DNA from 2 places in the Gluconobacter sp. P5E10 genome. Region 1 is predicted to be linked to the other one. Evidence: riboswitches for the same ligand, from Rfam matches in the RefSeq annotation. Region 1 holds a riboswitch; the other holds the start of a gene.
The links. Region 1 has a riboswitch for cobalamin ahead of KP707_RS09995 (TonB-dependent siderophore receptor). Riboswitches for the same ligand answer to the same signal wherever they lie in the genome.
Positions count from the first base shown of each region.

Region 2: another riboswitch for cobalamin. It lies ahead of metE (5-methyltetrahydropteroyltriglutamate--homocysteine S-methyltransferase); the one in region 1 lies ahead of KP707_RS09995 (TonB-dependent siderophore receptor).

Region 1 covers NZ_JACRVZ010000004.1:270,234-279,824, forward strand. The annotation lists gene KP707_RS09970 (gluconate:H+ symporter) at 1-813, shown strand, start outside; gene KP707_RS09975 (SDR family oxidoreductase) at 860-1,615, shown strand; gene KP707_RS09980 (iron ABC transporter permease) at 1,637-2,629, opposite strand; gene KP707_RS09985 (ABC transporter substrate-binding protein) at 2,629-3,582, opposite strand; gene KP707_RS09990 (ABC transporter ATP-binding protein) at 3,579-4,337, opposite strand; gene KP707_RS09995 (TonB-dependent siderophore receptor) at 4,340-6,565, opposite strand; cobalamin riboswitch at 6,657-6,859, opposite strand; gene KP707_RS10000 (fumarylacetoacetate hydrolase family protein) at 7,013-7,858, shown strand; gene KP707_RS10005 (TonB-dependent siderophore receptor) at 8,161-9,591, shown strand, end outside.
Region 2 covers NZ_JACRVZ010000001.1:170,828-180,418, reverse strand. The annotation lists gene KP707_RS00710 (LacI family DNA-binding transcriptional regulator) at 88-1,176, shown strand; gene KP707_RS00705 (HAD family hydrolase) at 1,188-1,850, opposite strand; gene metF (methylenetetrahydrofolate reductase [NAD(P)H]) at 1,897-2,763, opposite strand; gene KP707_RS00695 (metalloregulator ArsR/SmtB family transcription factor) at 2,793-3,719, opposite strand; cobalamin riboswitch at 3,787-3,991, shown strand; gene metE (5-methyltetrahydropteroyltriglutamate--homocysteine S-methyltransferase) at 4,107-6,419, shown strand; gene KP707_RS00685 (M13 family metallopeptidase) at 6,463-8,532, opposite strand; gene KP707_RS00680 (beta-N-acetylhexosaminidase) at 8,667-9,591, opposite strand, start outside.

The DNA of each region.
Region 1 (9,591 bases):
ACAACGATCTTCTGGGGCGTTCTGCTGGGGACACCAATAGCGGCCATCTCAGGCCCGCTATTCGCGCGCTTCATCAGCCCCCGTGTTCTCATCACAGAAAAAAATGCGTTGGCAGAACAGTTTGTACGGCGTGAAATCCCGACAAACCTCCCAGGCTTTACGGTTACCGTCCTGACCATCACATGCCCCGTCATCCTGATGCTGATCGGCTCTTCCGCGGACATGTTTACGACTCCGCGAAGCGCACCAAACATGTTCCTGCACTTCATCGGCAACACGGACATTGCGCTGCTTCTGGCGACCGTCATGTCGTTTTACGTGCTGGGGCTGGCTCGTGGATTTTCGCGAGAAACCATTCTTCGCTTCACCAATGAGTGTCTTGGCCCAACCGCTCTGATCATGCTTCTGGTGGGTGCGGGCGGGGGCTTTGGTCGTGAACTCATTGATAGCGGCGTCTCGAAAGCCATCACGGACGCGGCCGTCAGCGCGCACGTTCCACTTCTCGTGCTGGCGTGGCTTCTGGCCGCGATCGTCCGCGTCGCTTGCGGATCTTCTACCGTTGCCATGAGTACGGCCTCCGGCATCGCGGGTCCGATCCTCGCGCACTCGCAGGGCGTATCGCCAGAACTCATGGTGATTGCCACCGGCGCAGGGTCCGTGGCTTTCGGCCCCATGAACGACGCTGGCTTCTGGCAGATGAAAGAATATCTTGGCTTGACCGTTCCGCAGACAATCAAGACCTGGTCAGTTCTGGAGACGATCATTGCCGTTCTGGGACTGGTCTTCTGCGTTGGTATTTCAATGTTCATCTGATCCGCGTTTGCAGAGCGCTGACACAGCAAAGGAAGAAGGATTTTCCATGAGTGTATCTCTTTTTGACCTGACGGGACGTCGCGCTCTAATTACGGGATCGTCTCAAGGTATCGGCTTCAGTCTGGCCAAAGGCCTTCAAGCCGCCGGGGCTGAAGTCGTTCTGAATGGGCGGGATGCTTCCAAACTCTCGGTCGCAGCCGAGGAACTGGGAGGTGTCGAGACACTTGTTTTTGACGTGACCGACCATGCAGCTGTTCGAACTGCAGTCGATCGCTTCGAAGAAGATACCGGGCCCATTGATATTCTGGTCAACAACGCAGGAATGCAGCACCGCGCGCCCTTGGAAGACTTCCCACCAGAAATGTTTCAGAAGGTTCTTCAAACAAACCTGACCTCCATTTTCAATGTTGGACAGGCTGTTGCGAGACATATGCTAGGCCGTAGGCAGGGTAAGATCATCAATATTGCCAGCGTCCAGACGGCCCTCGCCCGCCCGAATATCTCCCCCTACACGGCCACCAAGGGTGCCGTAGGGAATCTGACCAAGGGGATGGCGACCGAGTGGGCAAGACACGGCCTTCAGTGCAATGCCATTGCACCGGGTTACTTCGACACGCCTCTCAACGCTGCACTCGTAAATGATGCAGAATTTTCAACGTGGTTGGAGAAGCGCACACCGGCGGGTCGATGGGGACAGCTTGATGAGCTGACGGGTGCCTGTATTTTCCTTGCGTCCGCAGCATCCTCGTTTGTGAATGGCCATGTTTTGTATGTGGACGGCGGTATCACTGTGTCTCTTTGAGGCAAACATGCCAAAGACACATCAGCGCCGTGTCAGAAGCCCCATCAGGAAACAAGCACCTATCGCAGAAATGACTATCCCAACTGGCAGCTCCTGAGACGGCAAAAGACAGCGGCTGAGAAGATCTGAAAGGATTGTCAGCATCCCCCCCGCGACCATAGCGGGGATAAGGATATTTCGAACAGACCGTCCCCAGATGGGCCTTATGAGATGCGGCACAATCAGCCCTACGAAGCCGATCGGCCCACACAAAGCCACTGTCGTTGCACAGCTAAACGCGCAGAGGGCGAGCACACAGAGCCGTAGCCTTCTTGTCTGCACACCGAGAGACGCTGCGGTTTCCTCTCCGGCCATCAAAGCATCCAGATCAGCTCCAAAAGCCCATTTACCGAAGATCACGGGCAAAAGCCCCAACACGACAAGTGGCAGCGCCGACCAGCGAGCGGCGGAAAAACTGCCCATCGTCCAGAACAGGACGGATTGCGCCGTATTACGGTCACCCCAGAAAATCAGCAGATTTGTCAGAGTAGAGAAGACAAAGGAAATCGCCAGACCAGACAGCAGCATCCGTTCCGTTGAAACCCGTGCGCCAGACCGGGATCTAAATGAGACCAGCAATAAAAGCGCAGAAGTTGCCAGAAATGCCCCACCGACTGCACCGAAAGCGATCGTCCAGACGCCGAAAACGTCCCCCAACAATACGATGACAGCAACAGCCCCTGTTGCTGAGCCTGAAGACAACCCGAAGAGAAACGGATCTGCCAAGGGGTTGCGGGTTACTGCCTGAAGAAGTGCTCCTGCACCGGCAAGAATTGCTCCGGTCAAGAAAGCCAGAACCAGCCTTGGCATCCGCAGGGACCAGATGATCCGGGCGGCAATATCATGACTGGCTGGACCGGCCAAAAGTCCCGCTTGCAACGAATGCCAGGGAAGAGAAGCACTTCCGAGCGTAACTTCCAAAAATGCCAGCACACTCAGAGCCGGCAAAGCGCTGATGCTAAGAACGCGCTTCATCAAGGTGCTGCGTCCGGGTGGAGAAAGGCTGCAATCTTTTCGATCACATCGATATTCGCTGGAGACGGCGTCATTTCATCATAGCGCACAACCAGAAAACGGTTTGTCTTCTGGGCGGTACTCTCCGTCAGCAATGGCTGGCTTCGCAGAAATTTCAGACTGTCTGAAACACCCGCCCCGTAATCCATCACCAAAATAGCTTCAGGATCACGCAAACCCGCGTTTTCCCACGAAGCAGCGCCCCAGTTTGTTGGTAAATCACGAAAAATATTTTCGCCCCCGCCCAGCCGGATCAGCTCTGTCGCGAGGGAATATTGGCCAGCTGTAAATGGCCGGTCGCGTCCACTGTCATAGAGAAAAACACGTAACGGGTGATGGCCCTTGAGACGATCCTGAATGTGCTGAACGCGCCTCTGCCAACCTTCAACCAGTTGCCGAGCCTGCTGCTTCCGGTCAAAAACCTGTCCGAGTTTTTCTTCGTCGCCATACAGAAGGTCTAACGTCGGAAGAGCTGTAGACTGCCCGGCCCTGAAGCAGCTTTCAGACAGAACAAGCGTCGGGATACCCTGAATTGCCAAGGTCTCGGGTGTCACATCCCCACCGACATGCATCCCATAATTCCAGCCGGCAAAGAAAAAATCTGTTCCGGCATCAAGCAATTGTTCAAGACTGGGATAATGGGTCGCGATTTCCGGGATATCACCTTGCTGAGCTTTGAAACCCGGTGTGTATTTGTTCCAGCCTGATATCCCGGTCAAACCACGAATATAGGGCTGCAAATGTAGAGCAAAGGCCATTTCCGCCATATTAACGTCGTGGATGACAGCATGCTCTGGCTGATGCGTGATCGTTACGGGCTTCCCGCAGCTCTGCACGGTAACCGGGTAGGCGAAGGCCGTTTGCACGGCAAAGCCACAAAACCCCAGAAACAGCATAAAGGCAGCCGCTTTCATGCGCCTCGCGGCCTAAAAACGAACGTCGTGCTGTCATCATCCAGTTGAACGGGATAAACATTCAAGCCGAACGCATGCCCTAGTTCCGACGAGAGCAAAACGTCAGAGGACGCCCCATCCAGAATGATTTTTCCGTCCCTCATCAAGAGAGTTCGCGGCGCAAAGTCAGGAACGAAAGACAGGTCATGTAGGACGGCCACGATTGTCAGAGGGAGGTCACGGAGCAGATTTAGAAGCTCTGCTCTGGCCGCAAGATCCAGATGATTGGTGGGCTCATCCAGCAACAGTATTTTGGGAGTCTGGGCCAGACATCGCGCCAGCATCACACGCTGACGCTCGCCACCAGAAAGACTGCCAATCGACCGTTTTAAAAAGGGTTCGACACGGAAATACTGGATTGCCGTTTGCCGAGCCACCGTGTCCTGCTGCGCCTGAGGAGTGCCTCGAAACGGGAGACGACCAAGAGCGATATAATCCTCAACGATGAATTCAGGAGTTACATCATCGGTCTGGGAAAGCCACGCAATCTTGCGGGCTGCCGCAGGTCTGGAAAGGGCGCAGAGCAGCGTTCCTTCCAGGACTATCTCACCTTCCGTGGGTGAAATTAATCCAGCGAGGAGCCTCAGAAGCGTGCTTTTCCCTGCACCATTGGGGCCAATAAGTGCAACATGCTCACCCTCCCTGACGGAGAGATCCGTCAAAGAGAGTATGCAGTCATACCCGGCACCATGCGTCTGAAGCACAACCTCAGGCACGATCAGAAACCGGCCTGAACACTGATCGAGAAGGACCGCGGCGCCCCCAACATCACTTCACTCGGATAACTGGTATCAGCCCACTGAATGAAGTGCTTGTTTCCCACATTGTCTACCCGGCCATAAACCGTCACGCCACGATAGGCGTGCCATGCCGCGAAAAGATTGACGAGCGCATAGTCTTTCAGACTCAGGGTGTTGGCGTAATCGCCCTTGCGGGCAGATACGTAACGCATACCAGCCCCCAGATCGACCGGCAGATCTGCAACCCGGGACCAGACCCCCCACAGGTTAGCCGTTACAGCCGGAACGTTTGGAACCTCGTTCCCGGAGGCATTCACTGACGCTGAAGGATGGAATGATCCATAACGAGACCACGTATAGGCAACATTTCCCGACAGGCTCCAGTGTTTGCCCAGCCTGAGGTCTCCCTGCCATTCCACACCCCGTGACTTTTGAACGCCCGCCGTTGCCACGCTGTCCACACCGGTAGCAACGAGAACTCGGGTACGGCGGATATCGTACAGAGACAGCGTAGAGGACAGGCGCCCTTTCCAGAAAGAGCCCTTGGCGCCGATTTCTCCCTGCCTGGACTGACTCAGGCGTGAAAACTGCCCTTTATTAACCAGGAAGATATTGGAGCCCGGCGGATCTTCAGCCGTTGTGTACACGCCGTAGAGGCTGATGTTATCTGTCAGATCATAAACAGGGCCAATCCTGAAGTTGGCAGGATTGTAGTTCCCCTTGAAGCTGGTCGCAGGATTGAACGCACCGGACTGGCTATAATTCTGACGGTCCAGTTTCAGCCAGTCATAGCGAAATCCACCCACTACACGCAGATCGTCCCGCACCGTCAGGACGTCTTCCATGAAGATACCTGCGTCCACCATGGTTGTGGGAGATTTCGTATACGGATATTCCCCCGCAAAACTCCCCACGGCCGTGCTCTCAGGACTACTCAGAGAAACACTGTCCGCATATGTCGCGTCCGGAAAACCACGGTTCCGGATGAGCCGCACATAATACGCGTCTCCACCGACAACCAGACGGTTCTTCATTCCGAAAACATGAAAATCAAACTGACCATCCAGCGTGTCACCCACCTGATGCTGGTTCATATAAACATAGAACCGATCCCGGCCGACCCGACCGGGTGCAATGGCATTTCCCGCTGCGTCCGTCTGCCCGGCTGAACCGATATAGCTATAGGATTCAGCGTTATTCCAGTTGCGCTTGGCGTAAAGGACATAGGTTTTATTGTGGAACGTCATGTTCTCCGTTGGCTGCCACGTCAGATGAAGCGTCGGGGTCACATTAACCGAGCCAGCTTTTGCATCCTTGGCATTGTAATACCGCCAGAGCGATGATCGACTTACGCCTAATCCCTTGGAAGACGATAGCAGGCCGCCCACACCATCATGGACCTGAGCCAGCGGGACCAAAGGGGTTCCATAGTACGTCGACAAGCGATCTGTCAGATAGTCGACGCCAAAGCGGGCTGTAAATTTCTTCGAAGGGTGCCAGAGCAACGTTGTCGTGAAATCGTTGCTGTGTGGGTCTGCGCCAGCAACGTATCCATCAGACGAGGTACGACTGAAATCACTTCGAATGGCCAAAGTGTCAGTAATGGGAACCGAACCGCCAACACCAGCATTCCATGTATTGAAACTGCCATAAGATACCAGAGCATTAGCATGCGGCCCATCAAACGCAGGGTCACGCGTTCGCATGTCCACCGTGCCGCCAACAGCGCCCTGCCCGTACAGAACAGACGACGGCCCCTTGAGAACCTGAACGCTCTCAAGATTAAAGCTGTTGAGCGGACGGTTCACCATCGTGGTCGGGCCGTAATAAATGCCATCTCGCAGGATCAGAACCTGATTCCCGCTGAAGCCGCGCATCATCATCTGCGCCGGACTTCCTGGAGATCCACCGGAAGAAACACCCGGTGCACTGTCTGCGGAGTCTTCAGCGTGCGCATAACCGCGCTGTTCCATCACGCTGCGCTGAATCACATTGATTGTCGCAGGATTATGTTGAACCGTCAGCCCAAGTCTGCCCCCGATAACAGCACTATCCTTCAGCGGCTGCGCCCGACCGTGCGCCGTAATGTGTTCTTCTTTCGCTTTGGCTGCCGCCTTCCTGACGTCTTCTGCCTGGGCGAACGCAGGCTGAAAAACGGTCAATGCCGCGACGGGCAACACACCGACAAAACTGATTTTCCTCATGGATAACGCAAACTTCACTCAACAATGCGTCACTACGATGAGCAGGATGAACCATCCTGCTGCGTCCGGTGCACCCCGCCCTTTCGCTTCGTCCATGACCATTTTCGATGGCAGGTCTCCTGGCTTGCGGATCATCGGCAGATCGCGAGCCTTCCCAAGGCTGACGCCCCAGTGGCCGGGTTCCCGGAACCCATCGTGATCAGCCTCACCGCTTACAGTTGCGGGGGCAGCCGCAGCATTTCACTGCGTTCCCTTTTCATCCCCTTCCGGGGAACCATCATTGAGCAGGGGCATAACCGAAACTCCCATATAGTCAAACACGTATGTTATAACATATCAATAACTGAAGTTATCAATTTGAACAATGGAGGCGCCTCGATCCTTGGAAGAGAAACCAAAACATGCCTAACCTCATGCTTCCCCACTCTGGACAGAAAGTGTCGCAGGATGAAGCTCTGTCGTTTTGGTCCCTTGGATCAGGAAACACCTGGACTCATTGATGACACTGGCATCCTGAGAAGCCTCGCAGGGGTTCTACCTGATATTACGGCTGCCGATCTCTCTCCGGATAAGCTGGACGCCTTACGGGCCATTAATCCGAACACTCTTCCTGTCGTTTCAGAAGCACCACGCTACGGTATTCCGTTCTCAGGTGCCGGAAAGTACATCTGCATTGGCCTGAACTATCGGGATCATGCCGAGGAAGCAGGCCTTCCCCTCCCCTCAGAGCCAATCGTCTTCATGAAAGCCATCTCTGCCCTGACGGGTCCGAGCGATGGTATTCTGGTCCCCCAACATGCCACCAAATTGGACTGGGAAGTCGAACTCGCAGTCATTATTGGCACCAAAGCGTCCTACGTCTCCCCGGAGAAGGCCTTGGAGCATGTTGCGGGATATTGTGTCGCCAATGATGTCTCTGAACGCTCATTTCAGATGCAGACAAGCCAATGGGACAAAGGCAAAGGCTGCGACACATTCGGGCCTTTGGGACCATGGCTTGTGACGACCGATGAAATCGCCGATCCGCAAGCACTCTCCATGCGGTTAGATGTCAACGGACACCGTCGGCAGGCCGGGCATACCTCCAACATGATCTTTGACGTCCGCAGCATCATTTCACATGTCAGCCATTACATGACCCTGATGCCGGGCGATATCATTGCCACAGGAACACCTGCCGGCGTCGGAATGGGCATCAAGCCTCACCCAGTCTATCTCGAACCAGGAGATGTCGTAGAGCTGGAAATCGAAGGGCTTGGAATTCAAAGGCAGACCGTGAAGGCCAGTTCTTAGCTGATTCGACAGGAAAAGGTCTCTTACGAAGCGATTCTTAAAAAAAACACTCATTTTCATAATTATTTTTTTGTAGGAACCACTTGCCCGCTCAACATCGCAGGAATGCTGCCTACAATGTAACAACTGCGAAGGTGCGTGAATTAAAGATTGAAGTTTCTGAGAATGAATATCATTTGTAACTTTAGAAATACGGGAAAGTCAGCTGAAATTCTCGTGAAAATTCATTTTCCAGGAGGCAGTTAGCCCTTTCCATGAGACTTCCAGCGTCGAACGTTCCTCAACGTACACATCTAGGCCCAATGCTTTTTACAGCACTTTTGCTGTCAGGTACGTGGAATGGCGCCTTTGCCGCGACCACTGATGACGTATCTCCAGAAGTTCGTAAGAAATCAGCTTCAACGACCGGTCTTAAAGAGGAACGTTCCGCTTCACCAAAATCGCAGAGCACGCAACAGAAACACGCGTCACAAGAAGATGAGACCCCCGGCAGCATTGAGCAGCTTCTGGTGCAGGGTCATCGCCGCAACGCCTCTACGGATGGTACCGGCACTTATACGGTCTCTGCGGTCTCTACGACGAAAATGCTCCTCAAACCGCTGGACGTTCCACAATCCATCTCGGTCCTCAGCAGCCAGCAAATGAAAGACCAGAACCTCAATACGGTTGATGCTGCGCTCAAACAGGTCGCGGGCGTGAACGTCAATATGTATGGCGACGGAACGGGCGGATACACTGCCCGCGGCTTCTCGTTACAGGCCCAGTATGACGGTGTCCCGTCCATGAGTGGGCTGACTTTAAGCCAGCAGTATGATCTGGCCATCTACGATCGTATTGAAGTCCTGCGTGGACCAGACGGCATGCTTCAGGGCTCCAGCACACCCGGCGGGAGTGTCAATTTCGTCCATAAGCGCCCGACCGATGACTTTCAGGGCAATGCGTCGTTCTCGGCTGGCTCATGGAACAATTACCATGCCACCCTTGATGTCGGCGGCCCTCTCGCGCACTCGAAAATTGTCTCAGCACGACTTGTCGTCGCAGGCACCGACCGCAACCAGTTCTACAACAATGCCTATGATCGTCGCTGGACGATTTATGGCGTCACAGATGTGCACTTAACGCGGCATGACACCCTGACAGTCTCCGTGACGTCTCAAAGTAACGATACAACCCGTTATATGGGGCTTCCCCGTGCCAGTAATGGCGCGGATCTGAATCTGCCGACGAGCACGTTGGTGGGGGCCAACTGGGGCAAATCCGAAGTCCCGATGACTGAAGTTGAAGCACAACTGGAGCATCTTTTCTCTCATGGCTGGCGCGGGCGCCTCAACTACCGTCACCGAACCGCAGCCACCACACTCCAATACGCTTATCTCAACGCGTATAACGCGTCCGCAAAGACTGGCAATTTCGTCGCAGCCAATACACGGTATGACGAGACGAATGATGGCCTGGACGCCTACGTCACCGGGCCGCTTCATCTTTTTGGACAGAAACACGTTCTGATGGTGGGAGCGAACTACGATCGCTATCTTTATGAAGGCGGCGGTGCCAGTGCAAACTCCCGGACCTACACGGCGCTCGCCGGTATCCCAATCAATGCGAACAATGCCATTCCGTCTCTGGCTCTCCCTACCATTACCAACCGCTACTGGGAGCCATCCACGCAGTGGGGCGTGTATGGTCAGGCACAGATCAAGCCTGTTTCACGCTTTTCCATCCTGATTGGTGGC
Region 2 (9,591 bases), on a different contig from region 1:
ATTTACCTGAGGCACCTGCACATTAGGTGCCTTCGCGTTCTTCCGTCAGGATTGCACGAAGGCAGCGTTTTCATTATTGGATAACATATGAAAACAACCCGTCAGTACGGTCGTCGCAAGGTTACGCTCAAGGATGTAGCGGCACAGGTCGGGGTGTCCCATACGACAGTCTCGAATGCCTATATCCGGCCGGGCCAACTCTCGGCTGCGCTGAGGGAAAAGATCTTCGCAGCGGCCCAGGAGCTTGGATATACAGGCCCTGATCCAGCAGCGAAACAGCTTGCAACCGGGCATTCCGGGGCACTGGGCTTTCTCTTCAGTGAAGATCTCCCATACGCATTTTCTGATCCTGCCGTTCTCGCCGTCCTGAACGGCGTCGCGAAAAGCTGCGACGAAATGGAAACGGATCTGGCCCTGATTTCAGCAGGCAGCAGCCTCCGCAACATGAACACACCTGTTTCGCTCGGTAATGCTGCGGTCGACGGGTACATCCTTTATTCCGTGGCCCCCGATAGCCGGTGCGTTTTGATGGCGCAGCAGCGGAACGTTCCGCTCGTTGTGGTGGATCAGCCTCGTTTGGACAACGTGCCATATGTCGGCATTGATGACCGTGGAGCCGCCTACAACGCTGCAAAGACCCTGCTTGAGCTAGGACACCGTCGCTTCGGTATCCTGTCTCTCAAAACAGCCCATGACGACTATTTCGGCATCCTGACGGCCAAGCGTCGCGCCAATATTGCACACAGCACGATTGCCATGCGTCTTGAGGGGTACCTAACAGCCCTTCAGGAAGCAGGCATTGCCCCCGAAAACGTGCCGGCTTGGGAAATTCCGATCAACTCTGAAGAGTCCGGTGCTGAAGGCGCGCGCTTCTTGCTAAACCGGCAGAATGCACCGACAGCAATTCTGGCAATGAGTGACCGCGTTGCAATTGGCGCCATGCAAACAATCCGTGCGGCGGGTCTCAGCATTCCTGAAGACGTGTCGATTTTTGGATTTGATGACATTCCTGCCGCTGCCCTGTCGGACCTCAGCACAATTCGCCAGCCTCATGAGCGCAAAGGCATGGAGGCAGTCCGTCTCCTGACCCAGCAGGACGGCCGCCAGAACAAGAACGTCATTCTGGAAACAGAACTCGTCGCTCGCGGCAGCATTGGTCCAGCCCCCAAGGGCTGAACCACACTGTATTAGCGGGCGACGTTCAGAAGCCCGGCAATACTGTCGATCTGGAAATCCGGCTTCAGGTCAATGCACTGCGTTGCAGACCCGTGCCCATAACTCGCCCAGCAGGATGCAATGCCACTATTGCGGGCAAATCCAAGATCTGCCGCTGTGTCACCAACCATTAGAAAATCCGATGCAGGAACTTCCGGAAACAACGGCTGCACACGGTCTGTCATGACCCGGGGATCCGGCTTGTGCGGGTAGTCTGGTTCGGACGCAATCACATTACTGATCCACCCACCAAGGCCGAAGCGCTCGATACTGGCATGAACAGTCGGAGCATGCTTGTTGCTGAGGATGACCAGCGTTGCCCCGTCAGCCTTAAGGTCGTCGAGCACTGACTTCACCCCGTCAAACAGAACGGTCTCTTCCTGATCGGCTTTAGGGTAATACGCCCGATAGTGACGAACAAAAGCCTGCGCATCATCAACATCACTGTCGGGAATGATCGCCTGAAACAGCGTCTGAAGCGTCCCACCCTTTGACAGCTGATGCTTCAGGGCGTCTGATGAAGGGCCCTTGTAGCCACTGGCTTCAAAGGCTTCCTTCAGGCTGCGAAGAATGGCCGGCTGCGTTTCCGCCAGAGTACCATCGTAGTCGAGAAGAACGATCGGGAATCTTGTCATTCCCTTTTGTCACCCCGTTTGCGCAGGAAATCCAGCCCTCTCCGATTCAGATCGGACGTCGCCCAAGAAGGCGGCAAAGGGCTGATGCTGTATCTGCATGATTCAACGTATAGAAATGGAATTGCTTCACCCCTTCAGCTTTCAGTGTCTGACAAAGCCGGTCTGCAATCGTAGCCGCGACAAACGCCCGTGCCTGGGGCGTTTCATCCAGCCCCTCAAACAGGTCGCGCATCCACTTCGGCACGTTTGCACCACACATATCGGCAAACTTCCAGGCCTGCGCAGCACTTCCAACCGGAAGAATACCCGGCACGATCGGCCGCTCGATTCCAATGGCCACAGCACGGTCCCGGAAGCGTAGAAATGTGTCTGCTTCGAAGAAGAACTGCGTCAAAGCCCGGTCCGCACCCGCATCAATCTTCGCGCGCAGATGCTCCAGATCCGACTGCGGGCTAAGCGCGGCAGGATGCGTTTCCGGATATGCCGCAACGGAGATTTCGAACGGTGCAATCTCCTTCAATCCGTGCACCAGATCCACAGCCCCCGCGTAGCCTTCCGGGTGAGGCTCATAGACGCCCCCGGCTGACGGCGGCGGATCACCACGCAGGGCCACAATGTGCTTCACACCAGCGTCCCAGTACGCCTGCGCCACGGCATTGACGTCTTCTTTGGAGGCCCCCACGCAGGTCAGATGCCCAGCCGTTGGCGCGCCAGTTTCCCGAACCATGTCTTTCAGCGTGGCCAGGGTGCGGTCCCGTGTTGACCCACCTGCCCCATACGTCACGGACATAAACTGCGGACCAAAAGCAGCTAGCGTTTTTGCGTTTTCCAGCAGCGTGGCGGCTGCCTTTTCCGACTTTGCAGGGAAAAACTCGAACGAAATTGCGGGCAGAGGCCCTTTCTGTGCGGGCATCACGCCAGCTCCTTATTCAATAATTCAGCTTAGTTGGGGCGTTGGCCGAGCCAGAGTTTCACAGTCAGCTCGCCTTCAAGAGCCACTGGTTCTGCGGGAACCAGACCGGCAGCGCGAAACCACGTCGCCATCTGCGCGTCGGTAAATCCAAGCCGAACATGCGCATCCCGTGTGCGAAGTTCTTCCCGATTATGGGAAGCAAAATCGATAATCAGCAATCGACCGTTGGCATCCAGAATCCGCGCGGCTTCCGCAATTACAGCAGCCGGATGCTGTGCATAGTGCAGAACCTGATGCATGACGGCGACATCGGCTGAATGCTCCGGCAACGGAAGGGCCTGAAAGTCCCCCTGCCGCAGATCAGCCTGCTCCAGACCAGCTTCCGCCAGCTTGGTCCGCGCCAATCGCAGCATGGAGGGACTGCGATCAAACCCGATGACTGTCTGGGCGCCGCTTCCCAGCAATTCCATCATACGACCGGTTCCAGTGCCTATATCCACAAGGCGGCCGACCGGAGATGCTGAGAGCGTCTTTACGATCGCTGCTTCGACCTCCTGTTCGGACACATGCAAGGAACGCAATGCGTCCCATTCTGCCGCGTGGGTTTCAAACCAGTCTTCCGCCGCGAGCGCACGAACATCTCGAATGGCCTGCAAGCGAATACGATCCGCACGGATTTCCGCCGGTTCCCGCGCAGTCCATCGATCCAACGCCATAAAGACAGGCTCTAGAAGATCCGGAACGCCCAAAGTCAAAAAGACCCAACTTCCTTCCTTGCGGCGCTCAATCAATCCCGCATCTGCCAGGATCTTCACATGCCGTGACACGCGGGGCTGACTTTGCCCAAGCACCTGCGCCACCTCGCCGATGGACAGTTCCATCTCGCGCAGAAGGGCCAGAATCCGCAGACGGGTCATGTCTGCCAGTGCCTGGAAAATGATGAGGGCCTGTTCCATACGGATTTACATATAAGGAGTTCTTTATATGAGCAAGAGCTATTGACTCTTTTTCAGAACATGCGGCAGTCATAAGGCTTGTCATGGTTCCATGTCGGATGTTCACGCATCCGGCGTGGCTAAGAGGGAAGCCGATGCAAAGCCGGCGCTGCCCCCGCAACTGTCAGCGGCGAGTGCCGATTCCATACAGGCCACTGGATGAAAGTCCGGGAAGGCGGAATCAGCGCGAAGACCCGTAAGCCAGGAGACCTGCCACGGCACATAACATCCTCCGGCGGGGCGTTCCGGACGGGTCACGCATGTCTCCACGCCGCACATTTCCTGTTCGGGGCGTGAACGATCCTGCATGCCCTGCGAGCGCACTGCCACGAACCTGTCGAGGCTTTCATGACCGTCCGCGTCGCAACTCTGGGCTTTCCGCGTATCGGCACCCGCCGTGAACTGAAAACCGCTCTTGAACAGTACTGGGCGGGGAATTCTTCCGCCGATGATCTGCTTTCCACAGCCGCTTCCCTTCGGGCGTCAGCCTGGCAGCGCCAGAAAGACCTCGGCGCAGAGATCATCCCTTCCAACGATTTTTCGCTTTACGATCATGTGCTGGATACATCCGCAATGGTCGGTGCTGTTCCTGCCATTTACGGCAACGTGCAGGGCAAGGTGGACTTGGGAACCTACTTCGCCATGGCGCGCGGCTCCCAAACGACATCCGAAGAGTGTGGCTGCGGGCATGCTCATGACACCCCTCAGGATGTCCCTGCCGCCGAAATGACCAAGTGGTTTGACACGAACTACCATTACCTTGTTCCGCAATTCACAGCAGACCAGACGTTCCGCCTCGCCTCCACAAAAGTGGTGGATGAATATCGTGAAGCCAAGGCGCTTGGGATTGAGACACGCCCTGTTCTGCTCGGCCCTGTCAGTTTCCTGCTTCTGGGAAAATGTGACGGCCCGGCGTTTGATTGCCTTGATCTGCTCCCTACCTTGCTGCCCGTTTATGAACGGGTTCTAAACGCCCTCCGAGCAGAAGGCGCAGATTGGGTTCAGATTGACGAGCCGTGTCTTGTTCTGGATCTGCCGGGAAATGCTGCTACAGCTTTCAAAACGACCTACAATATTTTGACAGCAGCTGTTCCAGACCTGAAACTGATGCTCGCGACGTATTTCGGTGTGCTCGGAGACAATCAGGACATCGCCCTAAGCCTGCCAGTTCACGGCCTGCATGTGGATCTTGTCCGCGCTCCCGACCAGCTTGCATCCATTCTGGAAAAAGCACGACCTGACCTGTTGCTATCTCTGGGCGTAGTGGATGGGCGGAATATCTGGAAGGCCGACCTGAACGCGCTTCTGGACCATCTTGAACCGCTGGCGCGCCAGCGTGACCTGATCCTTGCTCCGTCCTGCTCTCTCCTCCACACACCCATTGATCTGGAACGGGAGACAGATCTGGACGCAGATGTGAAATCGTGGCTCGCATTCGCCGTTCAGAAAATCGAGGAGTTGCACACACTGGCGCGCGCCCTGAATGAAGGCCGGGACGTCGTGCAAGCAACTCTGGCCGAAAACGCTGCGGCTCTTCGGACGCGCCGCTCTTCTGTAAAAATCAACGATCCTGCCGTTCAGGCACGCTCTGCGGATCGCAATCCAGCTCTCGCCCAGCGCCATTCACCCTTCCCCGCGCGCCGTCCGTTGCAACAGGCCAAACTCAAGCTGCCTTTGTATCCGACGACGACAATCGGTTCCTTCCCCCAGACACCTGAAGTCCGCAAAGCCCGTGCGGATCATGCACGAGGAGAGCTCTCTTCTGAGGCTTACGAAGTCTTCCTGCGGGAAGAAACCGCCCGGACTATCCGCTGGCAGGAAGAAATTGATCTTGATGTGCTGGTGCATGGCGAGTTCGAGCGCAATGACATGGTGCAATATTTCGGGGAGCAGCTTTCCGGCTTTGCGTTCACGAAGCACGCCTGGGTGCAGTCCTACGGGTCTCGCTATGTCCGGCCCCCCATCATTTTCGGAGATGTGTCACGCCCAAAAGCCATGACGGTTGAATGGTGGGAATATGCCCAGTCCATCACCAGCCGCCCGATGAAAGGTATGCTGACGGGACCTGTCACGATCCTGAACTGGTCTTTCGTGCGAGACGATCAACCGCGTTCGGAAACGTGCCGACAGATCGCTTTCGCGATCCGGGATGAAGTGTGTGATCTGGAAAAAGCTGGATGCGGCATTATCCAGATTGACGAAGCCGCCTTGCGTGAAGGCCTGCCGCTCCGTCGCGCAGACTGGCAATCCTATCTGGACTGGGCCGTAGAAAGTTTCCGTATTTCAGCCTCAGGTGTGCAGGACGCCACGCAGATCCATACCCATATGTGCTACTCGGAATTCAACGATATCATTGCCGCCATTGGCGCAATGGATGCGGATGTGATTTCGATTGAAACCGCCCGCTCCCGCATGGAACTACTCGATGCGTTCGCAGCTTATCGCTACCCTGCGGAAATCGGGCCGGGCGTTTACGATATCCATTCCCCGCGCGTGCCGTCTGTTGAGGAAATGGTGGACCTGCTTCGGGCTGCCAGCAAAACCATCAGCCCGGATGCCCTCTGGGTCAATCCGGATTGCGGACTGAAAACCCGCAAATGGCCGGAGACGAAAGCTGCACTCATCAACATGGTTGCGGCAGCCCATTATATGCGTCCGTAAACCAGCGAGTAGATGGGGTGGTTTTCCACCCCATCATACGCAATTACCAGATTTTGACGCGCTGATCCGGGGTCAGATAGAGCTTGTCACCCGGCTGTACATTCCAGGCCTTATACCAGAGATCGACGTTGTGCATCGGGATGTTTACGCGAGCTTTCGGCGGCGAGTGCGGATCAATGACGACCATCTGCTTCTCCGTATCCGGACGAACCTTCTCACGCCAGACCTGTGCCCACCCCATGAACACGCGCTGATCGCCCGTCAGACCATCAATGACGGGAGCAGGCTTCCCATTCAGGGACGCATGGTATGCATCCAGCGCCAACGTCAGCCCACCAAGATCGGCAATGTTTTCGCCCATCGTGAGCTTACCGTTCACATGCACACCCGGCTGAACCTCGAACGCGTCATACTGCGCACCAAACCGATCTGCGAGCTTCTGGAAGCGCGCTTCGTCTTCCTTTGTCCACCAGTTCCGCAGACGCCCTTTGTCGTCGTACTTGCGGCCTTTGTCGTCAAAAGAATGGGTCATTTCATGCCCGATGACACCACCGATCGCCCCGTAATTCACAGCCGGATCAGCCTTCGGGTTGAAGAACGGCGGCTGAAGGATCGCCGCAGGAAACACGACTTCCACAAAACGCGGATTGTTGTAGGCATTCACTGTTGCGGGCGACATCAGCCACTCGTTGCGGTCAACAACCTTGTCGAGATGGCTTAACTGATAGTGCCATTCAAAAGCGAAAGCCCGCTCGGCATTGCCGTACACATCGCCCTTCTTCACAACCAGATCGGAATAGTCCCGCCACTCATTCGGGTAACCCACCTGGATTTCAAAGCTGGCCAGCTTCTTCAGCGCGGCTTCACGCGTCTGCGCGCTCATCCATGTGTTGTGTTCGAGGCGGCTGTGGAAAGCCGCCTTCAGGTTTCCCGTCAGCGTCTGCATGGCCGCGCGATCCGAAGCCGGAAAATATCGCTCCACGTAGATTTTGCCGAGCGCCATTTCCATGGCGGAACTCGTGAAATCCACACCACGCTTCCAACGCGCTGCCAGAGCAGGCTGACCTGACATGGCCTTCACATAGGCGAAACGCGTTTGCACAAAAGCGTCCGGCAGGAACGATGCAGCATTGCTCGCCGTATGGAACGCCTGCCAAGCGCGCAGAGTGTTCAGATCCGTCTTTGCAATCAGGTCCGCTTCCGCCTTGATGGCGGAAGGCTCACCAACAATAACAATCCGCTGCGCCAGGCCGCCCTCAGGCACACCTGACGCCCGCAACCATGTCATCCAGTCAAAAGAGGGAACACTCTTGACCAGGGCTTCTACCGTCATCGGGTTGTAGGTCTTGTCCGGATCGCGGAGTTCCGTGCGCGCCCAATGAACTTTGGCAATCTCGGTTTCAAAAGCCACAATGTCTGCCGCTGACTTGGCGGGATCAGCCCAGTGAACAAGCGTCAGAAGCTTCGTGACATATGCCTGATAGGCCGCTTTCTTGGATGCAAATTCCGGCTTCAGGTAATTGTCCCGATCCGGCATCCCGAGCCCGGCGTGATCCACACTGAGCGCATATTTCGTCGGATCTTTCGCATCCACATCCACGTCCAGCGCGAACGGCGATGATCCGAACGTATCGGACGACGCCCCACTAAACTGCGCAAATGCCTTCAGATCCGTAATTGTGTGGATGCTTGCGATTTCAGCATCCAGCGGCTTGGAACCCAAAGCTTCGACAGCCTTCTCATCCATGAAAGACGCATAATAGGTGCCCAGCTTCTCATCGATCGTCTGAGGCTGAGCGACCGGATGCGCGGACAGGTCTTTCAGAATGGACTGAATGCGCTGGCGGGATGCTTCAGCCAGCGCGTTAAACGGGCCGTAGCTGCTCATATCCGATGGAATTTCGAGCGCTTTCAGGAAGCTGCCATTGGCATAATCGAAGAAACTGTCTCCCGGCTTGACGCTCACATCCCGCCCGGCCAGATCCAGACCATACTGGTCATAAGTAATCTGAGGCGCTGCGGGCTTGGCAGACGCAATCGAAGGCAGCGCTGCCAAGCCAAAACTGGCGGACAACAGCAGAGCGGCCTTGGGGGAGAGTTTCTTCTGATGCATATAAGAGGCCTAAATGTGAAAAACAGGCAGGCCTTTTGGTCCGTCCGCGGGCCTGTAACTTAAGTTTACAGTCGAAACGACCTGGACGCCAAGAGCCATACCTCGCGCAGAAAAGCGAGGTATGGAAAAAGGCATTAATTCTGGCTGGAAATAAGCGCTTTAATGCCAGGGAGAATGGCAATGAGCAGCCCCCCGGGAGGCTGCTCGCGCCTCAGGGACAGCAGATGGTTGGATGAGTTGTGAAACAGCTCTTCCTGTGCAGCGATCAGATGCTGCGCATCCAGCCGCCAAGCTGTTCCTGAAGCTCCATTCAGAACATTTAATCCCGCATTGGAGAGGGCCGCAACCGTGTGAGATACGGGCGTGACTTCCTCCAGAGCAGGCACATCTGCGGCAATCGCGACAAAAGCTTCATCATTGGCAGCCCAGCTTGCCAGCATGGCCTTCAAGGGAGCCTTCAGACTCTTTTCTCCCGCGACATACCGTTTAGCCATGTCGTTGAAGCGGATAGCCTCAAAAGCATCCGGATCGGCAATCGCGACTGGCGCCGACAACATGGCATCGCCACTTTTGGAGGCCAGACGATTCAAGGCGTAATTGCGCACCGGAACCGTAACGCTCAAAAGCGTGGAGAGAGGGCCGGTATGCGCAGGTACCAAAGCCTCCTTCAACGCATTTTCATGCTGCACGGCTTGCAACCCTGTTGATTGGAGTTCTGCCATGACCACAGGCAGGCGGCGCTCCAGATCATCCACATCCCGCACGTTTTCAGAAGACCAGAACCGCTCGGCCAGAGCTGCGGTACGGGGCCACAGACGGGCATCCAACATGTTTTCGGAGACAACCTCCGTCCAGAGCGCGCCTTCTGCTCCCAGAACCATTTTCTTCTGGTCATCGGTCAAAGGCGCTGCATTCGGGTCCTGGATGAAAGCCTGAAGCAGCGGGGTGATCTTCGGATGTGTCTCCGCCAGTTCTTCCGGCGTAATGCCATTCGCCTTGGTGTCATACGGATCAATGGCGTAATGCGTCCGGGACGGAGTCAACATATCCAGATAATAG